Regions from separate parts of the Viridibacillus sp. NPDC093762 genome, predicted to be linked through region 3. Evidence: predicted binding sites of a transcription regulator. Region 3 holds the regulator's gene; each other region holds the start of a gene.

Region 1 (4,295 bases), 460 kb from region 3:
TCCTTCATTTCTTTTTCTAATGAAAGTAAAAGTGTTTCTCTTTCTTGCTTTGTTAGCTTTTTACCCTTCAATACTTTCGTTACATATGTTTCTTGTTCTTCGGCTGCCTGTGTTGCCCGAATTACATCGCGAATTTCCTTCTGAATGGTTCTTGGCGTAATCCCATGCTCCTCATTGTAAGCACCTTGAATTGTACGACGGCGATTTGTTTCGTCGATTGCTTTTGTCATCGAATCCGTCATACGATCTGCATACATAATAACGTGTCCGTTCGAATTACGTGCTGCACGTCCAATTGTTTGGATGAGCGAACGCTCTGAACGTAGGAAGCCTTCCTTATCTGCATCCAATATGGCAACTAAAGATACTTCTGGAATATCGATACCTTCACGTAGTAAGTTAATACCGATTAATACGTCGTAAACGCCCATACGTAATTCACGAATAATTTCGATTCGCTCTAACGTTTTAACTTCTGAATGTAAGTACTGTACTTTTATCCCAATTTCTTTTAAATAATCCGTTAAATCTTCTGACATTTTTTTCGTTAATGTTGTAATTAATACACGCTCATTTTTTTCCGTCCGTAAATTAATTTCATGGATTAAATCATCGATCTGACCTTCAATTGGTCGTACTTCAATCTCAGGATCAAGTAGACCAGTTGGACGAATAATTTGCTCTACCATGTCAGGTGTATGTTCTAATTCATAAGGTCCTGGCGTAGCAGAAACAAAAATCGCGTTATGAACATGTTTCTCAAATTCTTCAAATTTTAACGGTCTATTATCAAGTGCTGATGGTAAGCGGAATCCATGATCAACTAAAACACCTTTGCGCGCTTGGTCACCGTTATACATTCCCCGGATCTGCGGTAATGTAACATGGCTTTCATCTACCACTAGCAAAAAATCCTCTGGGAAGTAATCTAATAATGTGTAAGGTGTTGCACCTGCTGGTCTAAGAGTTAAATGGCGAGAATAGTTTTCTACGCCTGAACAGAAGCCCACTTCGCTCATCATTTCTAAATCATAATTTGTTCTTTGTTCTAAGCGTTGTGCCTCTAGTAATTTATCTTCCTCACGAAGTTTCTCAAGTTGTTCCTTCAATTCATCTTTAATATTCTCAATGGCTTTGACCATTTTTTCTTCTCGTGTAACGAAGTGGGATGCTGGGAAGATAGCGACATGCTCTCGTTCGCCGAGAATTTCTCCTGTTAACGCATCCACTTCACGAATACGCTCTACTTCATCACCGAAAAATTCTACACGTAAGCATCTCTCATCCCGAGATACTGGGAAAATCTCGACAACATCACCGCGTACTCGAAATGTTCCGCGGGTAAAATTAATATCATTACGTTCATACTGAATATCTACAAGTTTACGTAACAATTGATTCCTTTCGATTTCCATCTCTGTTCGGATGGATAACACCATTTCTCGGTATTCTTCCGGTGAACCGAGACCATAAATACAAGAAACAGATGCGATGACGATGACATCTTCTCTTTCAAATAATGAAGATGTTGCTGAATGTCGCAACTTATCAATTTCATCATTAATACTAGAGTCCTTCTCGATATATGTATCGGTTTGTGGTACATAAGCTTCTGGCTGATAGTAGTCATAGTAGCTGACGAAATATTCTACTGCATTATTTGGAAAGAATTCTTTAAATTCACTATATAATTGACCCGCAAGTGTCTTATTATGCGCAATTACTAGGGTCGGCTTTTTTACTTCTTTTATAACATTGGAAATTGTAAATGTTTTACCTGTACCAGTTGCACCTAGTAAGGTTTGATGTTGTTTACCTTGACGAACACCTTCGACAAGCTCTGCTATTGCTGCTGGCTGATCGCCATTTGGCTTGTATGGTGAATGTAAATCAAATGCCTGAACCATAGCCACGTCCTCCTTGTTACTAATTACATATATTTTACCATAGCAAATTGGAAATATCGAGCAATAAGCGAACATATGTTTTTCAAACTAGTTTCGTTGTTTTGCCAATTATTGTACTCCCCAGGCATTTGTTTTTAGGATTTTATCACTTCTTTTACTATCGTTAATTTCAATTTAAAAACGAGATTATATCTTTGCACTATGCTGTTACACTTTTTTTACCCAATGATTTAATCAATAAAAAAACCGTTCCAATATTGGAACGATTTTTTTTTGCTGAAAAATTCTCTATGTATAAGTTCGAAACTTATACGAGTATTTCTATTATCATTAATTGTCTAATAATACTTATCCGGCGGTCGTCTGCAATTTCTCTAATTCTTTTGCGTATTTATAAAAGGCGACTTCATTTCTTTCATCTAGGGCTGAGTCAATGCAAGCTAATAGATACTCTTCCGTTTGTGCACGATGCACATGGTTTAAAAATAAATCTAAATAGATCGTATCTAATAATTTTTCAGCATTATTCGTGTTGTCAGTTCGTCCAAAAACTTTTAGAAAATCGGTATAGGAATAATATTTATCCAACGATCTCACCTCGAATGCCTTTTTTCTATTATAAGAAATTTCAGAAAAATAATCAATCTTAATTTATACCGAAGGAAATATATAGGATATTATAATTATATATTCCATTTTACAGTTGCACTTTATACCAATTATAGTTAAAATAATAGTTAAATTATACTAATTTTAATTATTTCTGAAGGGAGGAACAAGTATTGGGTGAAAAACTGACAAAATTATCGAATTTTACATTGTCTTTTAGTACATTTGCCCTTATGCCAGTTTTTGAGGGTAATCACATTTACACAAGAGTAATTGAAAAGGAGAGGGAATTTCTTGTAGATGCAAGGCCATCTCGAGTAATACATAAATCTTGCTCTGACTATGGTACTTCTTTTAAGCTTGCTACTAACAAGTCAAAAGAATATCTTGGCGCACGCCATAAACTACCGATTGTTGTTGCATATGATTATGGTACACCTTGTATTTTCATGCCCACTTTATCACCTAGTTCGCATTATAATGTTTGGTTTGCTATGCATGCAATTGAGTTTTTTGAAGATGCTGGTCCATCAAAAAGTCTTGTGTCTTTTAAAAACGGACAAGATGTTGAAGTAGACGTATCAGTCATCACAATGAGAACTCAACTAGCAATGGCATACTTTTTACAACAACGTTTTGAGATTAAACGTCCTTCTCTTTTTTAAATTGAACTCGTGTTAAATACATTGATAACAATTCTTCTACTCGGTTACGTAATCGAATATTAGAATACCGACGATGTTCTTCATTATTATTGTAAATGAAGATATATTCAGAAAATAACTCATCACGATTTCCTCGCATAATTTTAAGTCGGTTTTTTTGCAAATTTTGATGAGCTGCATGTAATTCACTTTGCACCTGTTTCATCGCTTCATGCACTAAATCGATATATGGCCGCTTCAATTTGAATGTTCCTTGTTCAAATGCTTTACAGTCTCTTTCAAAAATGGATAGTACCATTGGTAAGTAAATAACTGTTTCAAGCACTACAAGAGCTTCATTTGGGATACGCGACATGCTTCCACCTCCAAAATAGGAACATTTGTTCTTACTTTGTATTTTACTACGTTTACAAGAAATTGCAAGTAGGAAGCATACCCTTTTTACATGCAAAAAAGCCATTCAACGAATTACTCCGTCGAATGGCTTTTCATAGTTAAATTAAAGTTTAGATCGTAAGTAAGCATTGATAAATTGATCAATGTCACCATCCATAACATTTTGCACATTTCCTGTTTCAGCACTTGTGCGGTGGTCTTTTACCATTGAATATGGGTGGAATACATATGAACGAATTTGACTACCCCAGCCAATTTCTTTTTGTTCTCCACGAATTTCGTCCAATTGTGCTTGTTGTTCATCAATTTTCAATTGATACAACTTCGCTTTTAACATACCCATTGCTTTTTCACGGTTTTTAATCTGTGAACGTTCAGCCTGACATTGAACAACCGTACCTGTTGGTGTATGTGTGATACGAACAGCGGAGTCAGTCGTGTTAATATGCTGACCACCAGCACCAGTTGCACGATACGTGTCAACTTTCAAGTCTTCTGTGCGAATATCAATTTCAATTTCATCATTGAATTCTGGCATCACATCACATGATACGAATGAAGTATGACGGCGACCTGATGAATCGAAAGGCGAAATACGTACAAGACGGTGAACACCTTTCTCAGCTTTTAAATAGCCATATGCATTATGCCCTTTGATAGCCAATGTAACCGACTTAATGCCGGCCTCATCGCCGGGTAAATAATCCATTGTTTCAAC
Region 2 (4,295 bases), on a different contig from region 3:
GCTAACTTTATGTTTTCCTTTAGATAAATTGGTATTTCTGAGTTTTGTAAAATCTCCTCAGTCGACATCCAACAAACTTCGCCTACCTCATCTAAACACTTAGTATATGCTTCTCCAGAATCGTGATTACATTGAAAAACAACGTCTATTACGTTTAATCCTGATTCCGTAACAAAAAAAGAACTATTCACATATCTAAGATTTGAAACTTCAATTCCAACTTCTTCAAAGATTTCTCTTTTTAATGTTTTTTCTAATACATCAGTTGATGTCCCATCTACTTCAACTTTACCACCCACTAGAGAAAGTGAGCCCCCAGCATGTTCTTCCTTTTCACTGCGTCTAATTAAAAGCCATTTATCATTTTTGTAAATTGCACCTTCAACATTTACGATAAACATAAACTTCCCTCCAAATTAAGCGTTATATTAATATTCTATCTAACTAGAAGCTTTTCCTTTAAAGTGTATGAATACATATGTTAAACACTCGTTACTCTATGAATCTAGCGGTTAACTCATAATAAATACTTTTTCGCTCCCCATATATGTAACTTCGTCATAAGTGTTAGAAAACAGAGGTAACGAATAAATACCCATAATTTATAGATAAAAAGAAACCATCTAATCTTTTTGGTCGATTAGATGGTTTCTGTATGTGTAAAGTTAAATTAGACAGTTTTGTATGTATATAACAACTTCATATTTTAAGTATGCCTCTATCTACATATTACCAAAACATTAAATATAAGTCTATTTCTTTTTTGTTTTCTATGTGAAAATAAAGGTGCGCACAAATAGCATAACGTTATGCCTCAAAATTTGGAGGTATGTAATGAAACAAAATATCTATGATCACCCTGACTTTTTTAATGGCTATAAAGAGCTTAGACAATCTAGTATTAATTACAATGACTTACTTGAACAACCTACTATAAAGGCGCTTTTACCGGAACTTAAGGACACAAAAATTCTTGATATCGGGTGTGGAATGGGGGAATTCGCTAGCTATTGCATAGAACTAGGATCAAAACATGTAACAGGAATCGATATCTCTTCAAATATGATTTCAATGGCACGTAAAAATAATTCACATAAATCTATTCAATATATAAATGAAGCGATAGAGGATATCAACTTTGCACCTTCAAGTTTTGATATCGTAAATAGTTCACTTGCAGTTCATTATATGGAGGACTTCGAAGCGATAACATCAAAAATTTCAAATGCGTTATGTGAAAACGGTTTTTTTATTTTTTCAATGGAACATCCAATTGTTACTTCAAGAAAAGAGATGGATAACTGGATTAGTATTGATGAAAGACGACTTCTACATTATGCAATAGACAATTACCAGGAAGAAGGGCAAAGAAACCAACATTGGTATATTGACAGTGTTATCAAATATCATCGAACATTTGCAACCATCATTAATACACTTATCTCAAAGCAATTACAAATAGAAAAGATAATTGAGCCGATACCTACTCAGGAAGCAATAAACCAATTGCCAAGCTTGCAAAAAGAACTTCGTCGACCATCTTTTCTAATCATAAAGGCAAGAAAAGTGACTCTCTAATCATGGCAACTTTTATGCAATCAAAAAGCTACTGTTTTGATATATTTAGGGCAGGAACACACTTGGTAATATATGATCTCTATATGGTGTTTTTGAAGTAAATTTATCTTTCAACAAATATTTTATTCTGATTATGCCCTTTTTCTGCATACAGAACAAATGTTCTTCGTATGTAAAAAGGGCATTTTTCGTATAAAACAGATGTAATTATAATGCATTTTGTGTAAAAATACACCATTTAATTAGGTGTTTATCCATTTTTTTGAATAAAACGGTGTAAAGTACTAAGAACATGCATATTGCACATAAGAACATTCGTTTGTATACTAGGGAAAGGGCACTTTTTATTAAAAATAAGCTAGGAGATGGTGTTTTTTATGTGGAAATTATCAAATGGGAAATTGATTCAAGCAACAGATATAGCCAGAGTTAAATTTCGCACGAATATCAGTGCTGCGGTTTTGGAAAAACTAAAAGTAATGGCTGATGATTATGATACCCATGTCAATTATTTGTTGGAATCAGGTGTACAAGCAGTATTAAATCAAAATACAATCGTATATGATAAAGCCACTCGACCAACTGATCGAGTGCAGTATAAGACAACATACGATGCAGATCTTTTAAAAGCTATGAAGGATTTTGCGAAACAGCAGCAAGTATACATAAACGATGTCATTGAATACAGCGTACAATACATAGATCTAGAAGATGTGAAAAATGCGAGTTACAAACATAGAGTAGAGTGATGGAATTTCACTTTTACTCTAAATTACAAAACGCCCCGAACATAATATACATTATAGGAAGTTATGTTTCATTCAATAAGTATACTTGAAACAGTGAGATATTTTTGAAATTTAAAGTGAAATGGTGGTTAGTTGAAAGTCATTTAACTCATTCAAGAACTCATTTAACCTACTGAAACTATTTCGTTCACTTCAGTTCAGTCAGCAATAATATCCTGAAAATTTGTTTTACCAATATGCTCCTTTTCACATCCTTCTTTTAATACAACGTAAAAAATGGACTACATCAAATGTATTTTCAGAATTTTACAGGAACATAACGATTTAAATCAATTTGAATAAATATCTAGTCACATTATAATTTGATTTTCTCATTAATAATGTGACTAGATAACTTCAGGTAACCTTACTATCGTTATAAAGGCCTCTTAAAGAATCGTGAAGCGTAATATACGATAAATACAACACTTCCCTACCCTCTTAGCTAAAACCCTTCAGAAAGGCTCAAAAATAACTTTTAATAACAGATAGATAACGCAGTATTTTTTGCTTTGTTTTTATGTTGATTAATTGTCTAAAATTCCTGCAGCTATTGCCACAAGAAATGGACAGGTATATTTCTTGTTCTCAATATTTTAGAAATTCATCTTATACTTTTTTAATTAAGCCATTATAAACCGTATTAATCCTAATATCGCAAAGCAAAACAGTATTATACCCGCTCCGATGCCGGTTATAGCGCTATTGGCTACTTTAAGCTTTTTAGAGAGAAATACTGAAATGATTGAGATTACTATGAGTAAAGTTGCTAAGAGATATAAAGTGGAATCTTGGAAGATGCTTTTTAACCCGATAAAATGTATGCCGACGATAAAGGCTACCCAAGAAGCCACGTAGTCTTTTCTTTTATTTTTAATCAATAAGAAAGAGCCGATCCCTGCTACGATGAATTCGGCAAACAGGTAGATTAAGTAACTCTTGAATGCACCCGCTTCCGACAATGCGCTTGGTTCATGCCAATTAGTCACGCTTAAATAAATGCCAATTAAGCCTAATAAAAGCGAGAATACCGATGCAATACCAAGATATTTTCGCCAGCTTTCTCTCGGTTTTTCCTGTGCCCATCCAAACCAGCTCGATCCAAACACACCGAAAATCGCCATGTACATTGCGTAGTCTCTAACAAAATCCATCTGATTTCCCCCTCTTTTTTTACGATTTGAGAATCTTCGATGTCTTTAAGAAAAATGTGCTCATTAATTTATACAATTTTTTTTATGGTGATATGACCTTTTTCTAGAGGTACTTATGTCTTAATAGAATATATTCGTTATTAAATAAAATACAAAAACCCCGTATTCCACAAAGGATACGGGGTTTTTGTATTTAGGTTCTATTTTAATGAAAGATGAGTGTTTAACGTTTGTTTAATTTCACTTAGCTCATTTGCATCAGGGTAATAGTACCATACCCCTGCTTCTTTTCCTCCATTGCCTTTTTCAAATTGAATTTGCTCTATATTTTTATTCAATGATTTATATTGTTTCTGAATATTTAACATTTCATTCAATGTGAAATTCGTTTTAATATTATCTCCTAAATTACCAAGGATATTGTCTAATTTTAGTAACGACGATAGATTTGTTCCTTTATCTAAAACGGCTTCAATAAGTTGCTTTTGTCTAATTTGACGACCAAAGTCTCCTCGAGGATCTTCATAACGAATACGAGAGAATATTAGCGCTTCTTTACCATTCAACTCTATCTCGCCTTTCGGGAAGTGATAGTTTTTGTATGTTAAATCCATATCATTTACAACTGTGACACCATTTAACGTATCAATTATATCTTTAAAGCCTTCCATGTTTACTTTCACATAATAATCAATTGGGATATCTAAAAAGTTTTCTACTGTTGCAATAGCCATTTCTGATCCGCCACGAGCATAAGCATGATTAATTTTCTCTA
Region 3 (4,295 bases):
TTTCCATTATATTCTATAATTTATGATGAGTGGTTATGTGTCAGGGAACATTCTTAGAAAAAATATGACTTTTGAATATACGTCGATGCTCCATCAGGTTTTTAAAAATGTAAATTTAAATATCAACGAAAATTGGAAATTAGGGCTTGTGGGCAGGAATGGCTGGGGAAAGACAACTTTTTTTAAGATTCTTCTAAATCATTTAGAATATGATGGTTCTATTAGGACATCATTAGATTTTTGATATTTCCCTTCTTATCCAAATAGTCATGAAAATCGGACCACTTTAGAGAACAAAACGGTTACAGCGGTGAGATGACATGGAACTATGCACAAGATGCAAAAGACCTTTGAAGTCAAAGAAATCCATAGAGAACGGCATCGGACCTGTTTGTAAGCGAAAGAAAGGAATTGCAGATGCTGAGTTAGAGAAAATTCAATCAGTATGGATGAAATGATTTTAGAAGGGGCTCAGTATGAACCTTACATTTGAAATTGGCGGAGATGTTCAAGCACAACAAAGACCAAAGTTTTCTTGCTTCGGCAAAAGTGAAAGCGTACGTGATCCATCCTTTCTGTGAAATGAAGTGATAGCATGCACGAATGGCAAATACTTTTTATGTACGGTTATAGCCTACGCTTAAATTCAGATGATTCTCTTGCTGGTTAGAAAGGCCTCTTCCAGTAAGAAAGAGACCTATTATTACTTATTAATCTGCTTCAATACGAATAGCTTGAATTTCTTCGCAATCTACGATAATTGTTGAACCAGGTTCAGTTGTTGGATCATTAAAGAATGCACAACAATTTTTCTGGTCTAAGGTAATAAAAACGACATCTTCTAACACACAACCACCTCTTAAAAAAACATCGACTTCAGTCTGCGTTTGCAATCGTCTTAACTGATCACATGCGCAACCATTACAACGATGTTTTTCTTTTTCATGGTGATGTTGCTTATCACACCTATCACACCTACAACCATCTCTTTGAATACTCATTTTCAAGACCTCCTTTCCGATTCGAATGACTTTCATTAATAACATATGGATTAAAATGAAAAGAGGTTGTGCAATTTGTCCAGTAATAAAAAAATAGATGTTTTTAGAAAGTATCCTAGTGGTATTTACGAAAACCTTTGTGATGTGCGTTCAGTAGAGGGATATAACCAAACAGTGTCGCTGGTGAAAATTTGAATTTTATTTATTGAAGACATTTGTTTATCAATGTTACATACGTCGGATACCTTTAGACCAAGCTATTTCTATAATCCAACAAGTAACAATGATTAACCCTAATGCAATACACTAACTGGAATAATAGTTTGCTAAAAATAAGTATCGGAGGTCAGTGTTAATTAATGTTATTTAGGGTTGTTATAAGAGAAACCGCAAAATCGAAAAACGTCATACATGAAAATTTGACTTAGAAATGCTAATGCATTTCCCAAGACACTGATGTCATATTCCCCACCTGTTTTTTAAAGAAATCTCCATTCAAATCTCTTTGATATTCTGTCTTACCTGTATTTTGGTGGTAAATTTTCCGATATGTATGTGCTTTTTGCCCTGCGTGAATACCTTCTTGTTTAACCATGACTTAAAATCTAGCATCACCTTTGGCTAAGAATATTCGTTCATGTCCAAAATCACCCATATCAGTGTTTCTTTGGGTATTAATAAAGCTTTAGTTTATAGCACTTGTTCCGCACACAAGTTCACCAATGGGAACGTGACCAATACTTGAAAATGTATTAATAGTTAAACCCGTTGAGGCTCTAAGCTTCAACGGGTTTTTATTTACCTATTTAAGCTCTCTGTGTGGGCATTAATTATTTAACTGTCCACAATTTACCCACGGAATTTTTTCTATCTGTTATTTTGTTGATATTTTTTACTTGTTTTTTGACTTTCTTTTTGTGTAACCGAATAATACGGAAAGTTACAAAAATAGAAAATAAATTATGATAAAGATATATGGGGCCTGCGTTAGATAGAATGTGTGATTATACGAATAATATATTTTAGTTATGTATATAAAAAAGATTGCAAGAATCAAAAATTTCATTGATTCTTACAATCCGATATGAATGTTCCTTATAATACGTTACGATACAAACCAACTACTTTTCCTAAAATGGAAACTTGATCTACAATAATTGGCTCCATAGAAGAGTTTTCTGGCTGTAAGCGGAAATAAGATTCCTCTTTAAAAAATCGTTTTACAGTTGCTTCATTGTCCTCTGTCATCGCTACAACAATTTCACCATTACTCGCGGTTGCTTGTTGTTTCACGATTACATAGTCCCCATCTAATATACCAGCTTCGATCATAGATTCGCCCATAATTTCAAGCATGAAAATTTGATCTTCAGTTGTTCCATATGAATCTGGGATAGGGAAGTATTCTTCAATATTCTCAATTGCAGTAATAGGAAGACCTGCAGTAACTTTACCAACTAGGGGTACATGTACAACACCTTGTTTTGCGATTGTAGAATCTTGCTGATCTAAGATTTCGATTGCACGAGGTTTCGTTGGATCTCGTCGAATCAGTCCTTTGCTCTCAAGTCTAGCAAGATGTCCGTGGACTGTAGAACTTGATGCAAGACCAACTGCTTCACCAATTTCACGGACGGAAGGTGGGTATCCTTTGGTGCGAACTTCCTCTTTGATGAAAGACAATATATCTTCTTGTCTTTTCGATACTTTTTTCAATCCAATCACCTCTTTATCTCATACTATGTAAAAGTTATTAATAGTATAGCATTAGCGAACAAACAATGCAAACATAAGTTCGAGAAAATCGTTGACAAAAACAAGTGTTCGGTTTATATTAAGAACATACATTCCGAACAGGTATTCGAAAAAAGGGGAGAATAAGTGTGAGTTGGTTCAAAAAAAATCAATATATTACATTGCTTTTTGGGTTTTGCGTAATATTTACAATAGTTTCTGTGGTTGCAAATAATGGGAATACATCATATAAAGAAATTAGAGTTCATGATGGGGATACTTTAATTTCTCTTGCAGATAGATATAGAGGTGAAATGGCTGACCACGAGTGGATAGCAAAGGTGAAAAATGAGAATAATTTAATTGACGATACTATTTATGCGGGTCATACTCTAATAGTTCCGGAACATGATAATTTTAAAGTTCCAAAAATCGGAGTAGAAGTGGCGAGTGATAAGAAATGAAACAAAAAATAGCAATACTCTATTGCCGTGTAAGTACTGAAAAAGATACACAAGATACTTCGCTTGAAAGGCAAGAGATTGAGTTAAGGGAATTTGCAACGAGTAAAGGATATGAAGTTGTACATGTCTTTACAGATCGACATAGTGGATATGATATTGATCGAGAAGGTTTACTTGATCTACTTGAGTGTGTGAAGGAATATGAACAACCAACACTATTTGTTCAAGATGAGACGCGCTTAGGACGTGGAAATGGCCGAATGGCGGTACTTCATTTACTGCAAAAAACGAATACAGATATTTTTACATTAAGTGACGCAGGTCACGTCCGGCTAAATGAGATGGACGCTATGTTGCTAGAAATTCTAGCGATAGTAGAAGAGTATCAACGTAAATTACATAATGCGAAAATCCGTAGAGGGATGAGACGAGCAGTACAGAATGGATACAGGCCAGAAAAGAATTTAAAAGATCGGGGAAATCCTGAGGGACGAGATCGCATAGATGTTCCGATTGAACAAATTATTCAACTTAGACAAAAGGGTATGACTTTTGAAGAAATTACAGATACATTGAGAGGATTGGGCTTCCAAGTAAGTAAAGCGACAATTCATCGAAGATTTATGGAATTAAAGGAGAAAAAAAAAGACTAAAAGCTTGCGCTTGCAGTCTTTTTTGCATACCTTTGTATTAAGGTCTGTATGAAAGGTGAGAAATAAATGTTATCAAAAGAAAAATTACAACGTATAAGTGAACTTTCGAAAAAATCAAAGTCACAAGGATTAACTGTTGAGGAAGCAAAAGAACAAACAACACTTCGTAAAGAGTATTTAGACACATTCCGATCTTCGATGCGTGAGACGATTGAAAATGTCCGCGTTTTCGATCCAGAGGGAAATGAAGTAACTCCTGAGAAGTTACGTCAAAAACAAAATAAGAATAATCGATTAAATTAAACACATATTTATAGAGAAAACATTGTTTTATATAAGAATGTTGACTAAAATATAATAGTACACTATTTAGCTTAAGAAAGGATGTCTATTAAAATGACTCAACAAGCAGATCAGCTTGCAATTAACACTATTCGAACTTT

What was found. Region 3 encodes LexA, which represses DNA repair genes until DNA is damaged. Its sites were predicted from a motif close to CGAACATATGTTCG; they were not measured.
Region 1: the regulator LexA is predicted to act here: its motif matches at 1,976-1,989, upstream of uvrB (excinuclease ABC subunit UvrB).
Region 2: the regulator LexA is predicted to act here: its motif matches at 1,887-1,900, upstream of ACQKM9_RS04550 (rRNA methyltransferase).

Annotation. Positions count from the first base shown of each region.
Region 1 covers NZ_JBNNUK010000001.1:231,464-235,758, reverse strand. Annotated here, with positions in the region: gene uvrB (excinuclease ABC subunit UvrB) at 1-1,907, opposite strand, end outside; gene ACQKM9_RS01055 (IDEAL domain-containing protein) at 2,256-2,504, opposite strand; gene ACQKM9_RS01050 (competence protein ComK) at 2,690-3,181, shown strand; gene ACQKM9_RS01045 (hypothetical protein) at 3,159-3,536, opposite strand; one part of gene prfB (peptide chain release factor 2) at 3,681-4,295, opposite strand, start outside.
Region 2 covers NZ_JBNNUK010000002.1:147,618-151,912, forward strand. Annotated here, with positions in the region: gene ACQKM9_RS04540 (NUDIX hydrolase) at 1-401, opposite strand, end outside; gene ACQKM9_RS04545 (class I SAM-dependent methyltransferase) at 835-1,578, shown strand; gene ACQKM9_RS04550 (rRNA methyltransferase) at 1,956-2,327, shown strand; gene ACQKM9_RS04555 (hypothetical protein) at 2,990-3,520, opposite strand; gene ACQKM9_RS04560 (LCP family protein) at 3,721-4,295, opposite strand, start outside.
Region 3 covers NZ_JBNNUK010000001.1:690,568-694,862, forward strand. Annotated here, with positions in the region: gene ACQKM9_RS03350 (ATP-binding cassette domain-containing protein) at 86-244, shown strand; gene ACQKM9_RS03355 (DUF6011 domain-containing protein) at 321-458, shown strand; gene ACQKM9_RS03360 (hydrolase) at 711-1,001, opposite strand; gene ACQKM9_RS03365 (hypothetical protein) at 1,435-1,596, opposite strand; gene lexA (transcriptional repressor LexA) at 2,097-2,717, opposite strand; gene yneA (cell division suppressor protein YneA) at 2,885-3,199, shown strand; gene ACQKM9_RS03380 (YneB family resolvase-like protein) at 3,196-3,852, shown strand; gene ACQKM9_RS03385 (DUF896 domain-containing protein) at 3,919-4,155, shown strand; gene tkt (transketolase) at 4,249-4,295, shown strand, end outside.